Marinobacterium aestuarii: one gene and its partner. The main gene of each other region encodes a partner of the protein of the gene in region 2 in a complex. Links are inferred from orthologs where the notes say so. Each region holds a gene or a part of one and is shown on either strand. Other genes may lie near its edges.

Region 1 (3,808 bases), 1.0 Mb from region 2 along the record:
CTACCAGCATTTCGTCCAGTGCATTGCGCATGCGGGTCAGGGCGATTTCACGGCTGTCACCGAAGGTGATCAGCTTGGCGACCAGTGAGTCGTAGTGCGGCGGCACTGTGTAGCCGTTGTACAGATGCGAATCGACCCTGATGCCAAAACCGCCCGGCGTGTGAAAGTGCTTCACGGTGCCGGGGCTTGGCAGGAAGGTTTTGGGGTCTTCGGCGTTGATGCGGCATTCAAAGGAATGTCCGCGTACGACTATATCTTCCTGCTTGTAGAACAGCGGCAGGCCGGAGGCGATACGCAGCTGTTCCTTGACGATATCGACGCCGGTGATCATTTCGGTGACCGGATGCTCAACCTGAACGCGGGTGTTCATTTCGATAAAGTAGAAGTGACCGTTTTCATACAGGAACTCGAAGGTGCCGGCGCCGCGGTAGCCGATGGTGATGCAGGCATCCACGCAGGACTTCAGCACGCGCTGGCGCGCCTCTTCGTCGATATGGGGCGCGGGCGCTTCCTCAACCACCTTCTGGTGACGGCGCTGCATGGAGCAGTCGCGGTCATACAGGTGAATCGCATTGCCCTGGCCATCGGCCAGAACCTGGACTTCCACGTGGCGCGGGTTCTCGAGGAACTTCTCCATGTAGACCGTATCGTCGCCAAAGGCGGCGGCAGCTTCGGACTGGGTAACATGGATGGAATTCAGCAGTGCCGCTTCCGTGTGGACAACGCGCATGCCGCGACCACCACCACCGGAGGCGGCCTTGATGATCACCGGGTAGCCGATACGGCGGGCGATGGCGTGAACTTCATCGGCGTCTTCGGGCAGCGGGCCATCGGAGCCCGGCACTGTCGGTACCTTGGCCTTTTTCATGGCCCTGATGGCTGAAACCTTGTCGCCCATCAGGCGGATGGTTTCGGAACTTGGGCCAATGAACTTGAAGCCTGACCGTTCAACCTGTTCGGCGAAGTTGGCATTTTCCGCCAGGAAGCCGTAGCCGGGGTGAATACCGCTGGCATCGGTCACTTCGGCGGCGCTGATGATCGCCGGAATGTTCAGGTAGCTGTTTTTGGACGGAGCCGGGCCAATGCAGACGGCCTCGTCTGCCAGGCGCACATGCATCAGGTCACGGTCAGCAACGGAGTGCACCGCGACGGTTTTGATACCCAGCTCTTTGCAGGCTCGCAGAATTCGCAGCGCAATTTCGCCTCGGTTGGCGATGACGACTTTTTCAAGCATCGGGTAAATTCCTTGATCTGGCGAAGAGGCGCTTAGACGATGGTGACGAGAGGCTGGTCGTATTCGACCGGCTGGCCCTCTTCAACCAGAATGGCTTCGATCACGCCGGACTTGTCGGCTTCAATCTGGTTCATCATCTTCATGGCTTCAACGATGCAGATCACATCACCGGCCTTGACGGTCTTGCCCACTTCAACAAAGGGTGGCGAGCTTGGTGACGGCGAACGGTAGAAGGTGCCGACCATCGGCGAGAGCACAACGTGGCCGTTAAATTCTGCCGCGGCAGGCTCAGCGACAGCAACGGGTGCTGCGGCAGCAGCAGCAGCAGGCGCAGGCGCCATGGCCATCTGCGGGTAGCCGGCCGGCATCATCATCTGGGCAGGGACGGACTGAGCCATGCGGCTGATGCGCACGGACTCTTCACCTTCCTTGATTTCGATTTCGTTGATGTTGGACTCTTCCAGCAGTTCGATCAGTTTTTTGACTTTGCGGATATCCATTATGATCTCTTTTTAAATTCTTGAAGTGGCGGAAGTGGGTTCAGGAGCCTGTCCGGCGACGATCAGACCCCGCGTGAGTTATGCCAGACCGTCTACGACAGCCTGCAATGCAAAGTTGTACCCCTGGCTGCCGAAGCCGCAGATCACGCCCCTGGCGACATCCGAAAAATACGAATGGTGCCGGAATGCCTCGCGTGCGTGCACATTGGACAGGTGGACTTCGTAAAACGGAATATCCACCCCCAGCAGGGCATCGCGCAGTGCGACACTGGTATGGGTGAATGCCGCCGGGTTGATAATGATAAAGGCGACGCCTTCATCCCGGGCAGCATGGATGCGGTCGATCAGCTGATATTCGGCATTGCTTTGCAGATGGCTCAGCTGGTGGCCGGCGGCCTGTGCCTGCATTTCCAGCGAACGGTTGATGTCCGCCAGCGTGGTAGCACCGTAAATTCCGGGTTCCCGGGTGCCGAGCAGGTTCAGGTTGGGGCCGTGCAGCACCAGTATTTTTGCCATCAATAAAGCCTCAAAAATCAACAGACTTGCGACATACAGGAGGTTAGATCGCATAGTTTGCATGAATCCGGAGGCAGTGTCTATCGCAAGCCATAATTTGCGGCGTTAGCGGCTATTTCAACGAAGTTAACCTAGATTTCCCGGTCTGTTGTCCATCATTGGTGATGTTTTTTTGTCCATTGAGCGCTTTTTGCGCCAGAACCCAGCCGGGGTGCCGGGGGCCGGGCGTTGACGCTGTTGGGCAAATCAGTGATAGTGCGGTGCAGCATTCAGAGCACATCCAGGTTATTAAGGGAACGGCATTGGAAAAACTGCAGCGTTGGTGGCTGGGCATATGGGATCGGATAGCGGCGGGCCCTGGGTCTTCGGCCTGGCTCAAGGGGATAGGCGTATTGCTGGGGCTTTATTTACTGAGCGCACTGGTGGTGGGCCTGTACTGGAGCTGGGAACCGGCGCGTTTTGATGTTGAGGCCAAGGCCGTGCCCCATGAGGGTGCCGCGCCTGCGGTGGGTTCGCACACCAGTGGTGCACTGATCGAAATTGTCGAAACCCTGCTGAACAAGCCGGGCGGCTACCTGAGTAACGACAGACTGCCGCCGGGTATCTGGCTCGATAACGTGCCCAACTGGGAGTTCGGTGTGCTGGTACAGGCGCGGGATCTGAGCCGTGCCCTGCGCAAGGATTTCAGTCGCTCGCAGTCGCAGTCAACGGAAGATGGGGACCTGGCGAAGGCCGAACCGCTGCTGCACTTCAACAACAAGAGCTGGCTGCTGCCCTCCACCGAGGGTGAATACCGCAAGGCGGTCAAGCACATGCGCCAGTATCAGCTGCGCCTGGCTGACCCGGCCCAGACCCAGTCACAGTTTTATGCCCGTGCCGACAACCTGAACAACTGGCTGGGGGATGTTTCCACTCGCCTGGGGAGTCTGTCGCAGCGCCTCAGTGCCAGCGTCGGTCAACGCCGTCTGAATACGGATCTGGCCGGTGAAATCGATGCGCGCCAGTCGACCCAGGGCATGGCCGAACAGGATATACAGACGTCCTGGCTGGAACTGGATGATGTCTTCTATGAGGCTCGCGGTACAGCCTGGGCGCTGATTCATATTTTGCAGGCGGTGGATGCTGATTTTGCCGTCGCGCTGGAGAAGAAGAATGCCCGTGTGAGTCTGGAGCAGATCGTGCGCGAGCTCGAATCCACCCAGGAAACCATCTGGAGTCCGATGGTGCTGAACGGCAGCGAGTTCGGTCTGGTCGCCAACCACTCTCTGGTGATGGCGTCTTATATTTCCCGCGCTAATGCGGCCATCATCGACCTGCGCAAACTGCTGTCGCAGGGATGATGTCGATTTCGGAGAACAGGATTCGATGAAACGAGTTGTCTTTAACCAGAAGGGCGGTGTGGGCAAATCCAGCATCACCACCAACCTGGCCGCCATCAGCGCGACCCGGGGTCTGAAAACGCTGGTGATCGACCTGGATCCACAGTGCAACTCGACCCACTATCTGCTGGGCGAGAACGCGGCCCACACCCAGACGGATATCCGGGACTTTTTCGAGC
Region 2 (4,682 bases):
CGATCGGCGGCGATTTCGCCAGACGCCCGGCGATATACTGCGCCGCCTGGGGGTTGTGGGCCACATCCAGAATACATTCAGTGTCGCCAAGCATCAGCCGCTGCATGCGCCCGGTCATGGCGGCGTTGCGCAGCGCAGATTCTATGCTGCTGCGCGCAGGCGCATCGAGCAGCAGATGCAGCACCTGCAGCGCCGTGGCGGCATTGGGCAACGGCAGCCCGGGCAATGGCAGATAATGAAACTCAACGGACTCGCCCTGCAGATTGCGACCCTGCCAGTGCCAGCCTTGCGCCTGCTCCAGGTAGGTAAAACTGTCACCCACCTGATACAGCCTGGCACCGAGCTGATCCGCCGCCTGCGCTACCGTTACCGGAGGTTCGGGATCACCGCACACCGCCGGCGTATCAGCACGGAAGATACCCGCCTTCTCGCGACCAATCAGCTCGCGGGTATCCCCCAGCCAGTCAGTGTGATCCAGCGCGATACTGGTAACCACTGCCACCTGGGGATCGACGATATTCACCGCATCCAGGCGCCCGCCAAGGCCCACTTCGAGCAGCACCACCTGCGGTGCCTGCTGCGAGAAGATTTTTAATGCCGCCAGAGTGCCGTACTCGAAATAGGTCAGCGGAATCTCGCCACGCGCAATCTCAACCGCCGCAAAGGCATCACAGAGTGCCGCGTCGGACGCTTCGGCACCATTGATGCGCACACGCTCGTTATAGCGCAGGAAATGCGGCGAGCTATAGCAGCCCGTGCTGTAACCGGCCTCGCGCAGCATGCAGTCGAGAAATGTCTGGGTCGAACCCTTGCCATTGGTACCGGCAATGGTCACGACCTTGCTGCGGGAAAAATCCAGCTCAAGCCTGGCGGCAACGTCGCGCACACGATCCAGCCCCAGCTCGATGTCACTGGGATGACAGGCTTCGATATGCTCAAGCCATTCGTTCAGAGTCTCAGGAGTACCCGATAACATCAGTCTCTACCCGCTAAAAGCTAAACCGGGGTCAGCCGCACCGCCCGATCAATGATCAGCGGCCCGGCGACCCCGGATTCAAAAACGCTGAATCAGGCTTCGCTGTAATGCGTAAGCTTGCGCAACAGCCCACTGATACGCTCACGCAGTTCCTTGCGATGGATAATCATATCCACCTGACCGTGTTCGAGCAGGAACTCGCTGCGCTGGAAACCTTCTGGCAGTTTCTCTCGCACCGTTTGCTCGATAACGCGCGGACCGGCGAAACCAATCAGCGCCTTGGGCTCGGCGATATTCAGATCGCCCAGCATGGCCAGGCTAGCAGAAACACCGCCGTAGACAGGATCCGTGAGGACCGAGAAATACGGAATGCCGGCCTGGCGCATTTTTTCCAGCGCCGCGCTGGTTTTGGCCATTTGCATCAAGGACGTCAGCGCCTCCTGCATACGGGCACCACCGGAGGCCGCAAAGCAGATCAGCGGAATACCCTCTTCCATGCAGACATTGGCCGCGCGCACGAAACGCTCGCCGACCACGGCGCCCATGGAACCGCCCATAAAACGGAACTCGAACGCCACCGCCACCACCGGCATGCCATCGAGCTCACCCCGCATGGCCACCAGCGCATCCTTCTCGCCGGTTTCTTTCTGCGCTGCCGACAAGCGATCCTTGTACTTCTTGGAGTCGCGGAATTTCAGGCGATCGACCGGTTCCACTTCGGCGCCAATTTCTCGCAGGTTGTCGGCATCGAGGAACATTTCCAGACGCTTGCGAGCCCCCACACGCATGTGGTGATTGCACTTGGGGCAGACATTCAGATTCTTGTCCAGCTCCGGGCGATACAGCACCGCTTCGCATTTGGGACACTTTTTCCACAGGCCTTCCGGCACGTTGGACCGGCGGCTCTCGGCGTTGCGAGCCAGTGAAGGGACAATTTTTTCCAGCCAGTTACTCATTTTGCTCCATCCCCTGTGCGGGAAAACTGTTCAACGATCTTCAGGCATCCATGGCGGCACGCATGCCGGCAATAATACGGGATACCTGCTCGGGAATCTGCTGCGGCTGTGTCGCCAGTTCAGCAATGCGATTGACCAGCACGCTGCCGACGATCACACCATCGGCGATCTGGGACACGGCGCGGGCCGAGGCATCGTCACGGATACCGAAACCTACGCCCAGCGGCATATCGGTGTGACGACGCACCTGTTTCAGTTTTTCTTCCACCGCCGCCACATCCAGCGCCGCGGAACCGGTCACGCCCTTGAGGGACACATAGTAGATATAACCACTGCCCTTTTCACACACCGACTTGATGCGGGACTCATCGGTGGTCGGCGCCAGCAGATAAATCACGTCGATCTCGGCGGCACGCATAACCTCGATAAAGTCATCGGACTCTTCCGGCGGCAAGTCGACCGTCAGAATGCCATCAACACCGGCCGCCTTGGCGCGGGTCGCGAAACTCTCATACCCCAGCACTTCAACAGTATTGAGGTAGCCCATCAGCACGATCGGTGTCTGGCTGTCGGTTGTACGGAACTGCGCCACCATGTCGAGTACGTCCAGCAGACGGGTACCGTGGGACAGCGCGCGCTCACAGGCCAGCTGAATCACCGGGCCATCCGCCATGGGGTCGGAAAAAGGAACACCCAGCTCCAGAATATCGGCACCGGCTTCAACCATGGCGTGCAGCAGCGGCACTGTCACCGCGGGCGACGGGTCGCCTGCGGTCACATAGGGAATCAGCGCCTTGCGCCCGGCGGTCTCAAGACGGGCGAAACAGTCTTTAATACGACTCATGTCAATCTGTACTCCAGCAGTGCGCTCAGACGTCGATACCATCGAGGCTGGCCACGGTGTGAATATCCTTGTCGCCGCGTCCGGACAGGTTGACGACGATAAACTGGTCTTCGCGCATGGTGCGGGCAAGCTTGAGCGCGTAGGCCACGGCGTGACTGGACTCCAGTGCCGGCATGATGCCCTCAACCCTGGTCAGGGTACGGAAGGCCGCCAGGGCTTCATCATCGGTGGCATCAACGTATTCAGCGCGACCGGTATCTTTCAGCCAGGCATGCTCAGGTCCGACGCCGGGGTAATCAAGGCCCGCGGAAACTGAATGGGTACCCAGAATCTGACCGGCGTCATCTTCCATCAGATAGGTGCGATTGCCGTGCAGTACGCCAGGACGACCCGCCGACAGCGGCGCCGCATGCTGACCCGAGGCAATGCCGTAGCCGCCCGCTTCCACACCGTACATGCGCACATCACCATCTTCGATAAAGGGATGGAACAGACCTATGGCATTGGAGCCACCACCGACGCAGGCCACCAGCGCATCCGGCAGACGACCCACCTGATCCAGGCTCTGCTGGCGGGCTTCACGACCGATAATGCACTGAAAATCACGCACCAGCTTGGGGTAAGGATGCGGACCTGCGGCAGTACCAATGATGTAGTAAGTGGTATCGACGTTGGTGACCCAGTCGCGCATGGCTTCGTTCATGGCGTCTTTGAGCGTGCGGGTACCGGACTCCACCGGCACTACCGTCGCGCCCAGCAGCTTCATGCGATAGACGTTCAGCGCCTGGCGGCGCACGTCTTCGATACCCATGTACACCACACACTCAAGACCCAGGCGCGCCGCCACTGTGGCAGAAGCCACACCGTGCTGACCGGCACCGGTTTCGGCGATGATACGCGGCTTGCCCATTTTCTTGGCGATCAGAGCCTGGCCGATAGTGTTGTTCACCTTGTGGGCGCCGGTGTGGTTCAGGTCTTCACGCTTGAGATAAATCTGTGCGCCGCCATTTTCCCGTGACAGGCGTTCGGCATGATAGAGCGGCGACGGACGGCCCACATAGTGCGCCAGATCCTTGTCGAACTCTGCCTGAAACTCCGGGTCCTGACGCAGGGATTCGTAGGTACTTTCCAGATCCTGGAGGGCACCAATCAGCGTTTCGGAAACGAAACGACCGCCGTAGGGACCAAAATGTCCGCGGTCGTCCGGTAACTGCATCAGTGCAGCCAGTTCAGCTTTTGTCGGCACGTGCCACCTCTTCGATAAACTGTTTCAGCTTATTGTGATCTTTGATCCCCTTCGCCGCTTCAACGCCTCCACTGACGTCCACGGCAAAAGGGTTGACCTGCGCTATGGCAGATCGAATATTGTCCGGATTCAGCCCGCCCGCCAGTATGATCTGCGGCCGCACCGAGACTGGAATGCGCGCCCAGTCAAACGCCTCGCCGGTGCCTCCTGGCACGCCGGCCCTATAGGCATCCAGCAGAATACCCCGGGCGCCGGCATAGTCCTGCATGACAGCAACGATATCAAGGCCTGGCTTCATGCGCAGCGCCTTGATATAGGGCCGCCCAAAGCCTGCACAAAAATCCGCCGACTCATTGCCGTGAAACTGCAGCAGGTCTATGCCGGTCGTCGCCACAACCTGCTCCACGTATTCCGGGCTTGCATCGACAAACAATGCCGTCGTCGTCACGAAGGCGGGCAGGTCCGCAATAATGCGGGCTGCTACCTCGGGTGTCACATGGCGCGGGCTTTTGGCATAAAACACAAATCCCAGCGCATGGGCGCCGAGCCGAACCGCCGCCTGCGCATCATCCAGACGAGTAATACCGCAAATCTTGACGCGTGTAGTCACGACCGTGGCTTCCTGAAAACGCACGATAATACCAGAAGGACCGGGCTAAA

What was found.
Region 1: the proteins of accD (region 2) and accB are in contact, whole or in part, in a solved structure (PDB 8UXZ), measured with the Escherichia coli proteins. The link is inferred for Marinobacterium aestuarii from one-to-one orthologs.

What each region holds. Positions count from the first base shown.
Region 1 is NZ_CP015839.1:3,942,889-3,946,696, reverse strand. Bases 1-2,938 are described here. They hold accB (acetyl-CoA carboxylase biotin carboxyl carrier protein), read right to left. Parts: upstream 1,735-2,938; coding sequence 1,267-1,734; downstream 1-1,266. Other genes in these bases: A8C75_RS17155 (DUF2333 family protein), read left to right, coding at 2,553-2,938; aroQ (type II 3-dehydroquinate dehydratase), read right to left, coding at 1,813-2,250; accC (acetyl-CoA carboxylase biotin carboxylase subunit), read right to left, coding at 1-1,234. In the rest of the region: more of A8C75_RS17155, read left to right, coding at 2,939-3,590; A8C75_RS17150 (ParA family protein), read left to right, coding at 3,616-3,808. UniProt on the Escherichia coli protein: This protein is a component of the acetyl coenzyme A carboxylase complex; first, biotin carboxylase catalyzes the carboxylation of the carrier protein and then the transcarboxylase transfers the carboxyl group to form malonyl-CoA.
Region 2 is NZ_CP015839.1:2,926,605-2,931,286, forward strand. The notes cover bases 1-2,942. They hold accD (acetyl-CoA carboxylase, carboxyltransferase subunit beta), read right to left. Parts: upstream 1,933-2,942; coding sequence 1,069-1,932; downstream 1-1,068. Other genes in these bases: folC (bifunctional tetrahydrofolate synthase/dihydrofolate synthase), read right to left, coding at 1-976; trpA (tryptophan synthase subunit alpha), read right to left, coding at 1,973-2,776; trpB (tryptophan synthase subunit beta), read right to left, coding at 2,802-2,942. Outside these bases: more of trpB, read right to left, coding at 2,943-3,992; A8C75_RS12830 (phosphoribosylanthranilate isomerase), read right to left, coding at 4,006-4,632.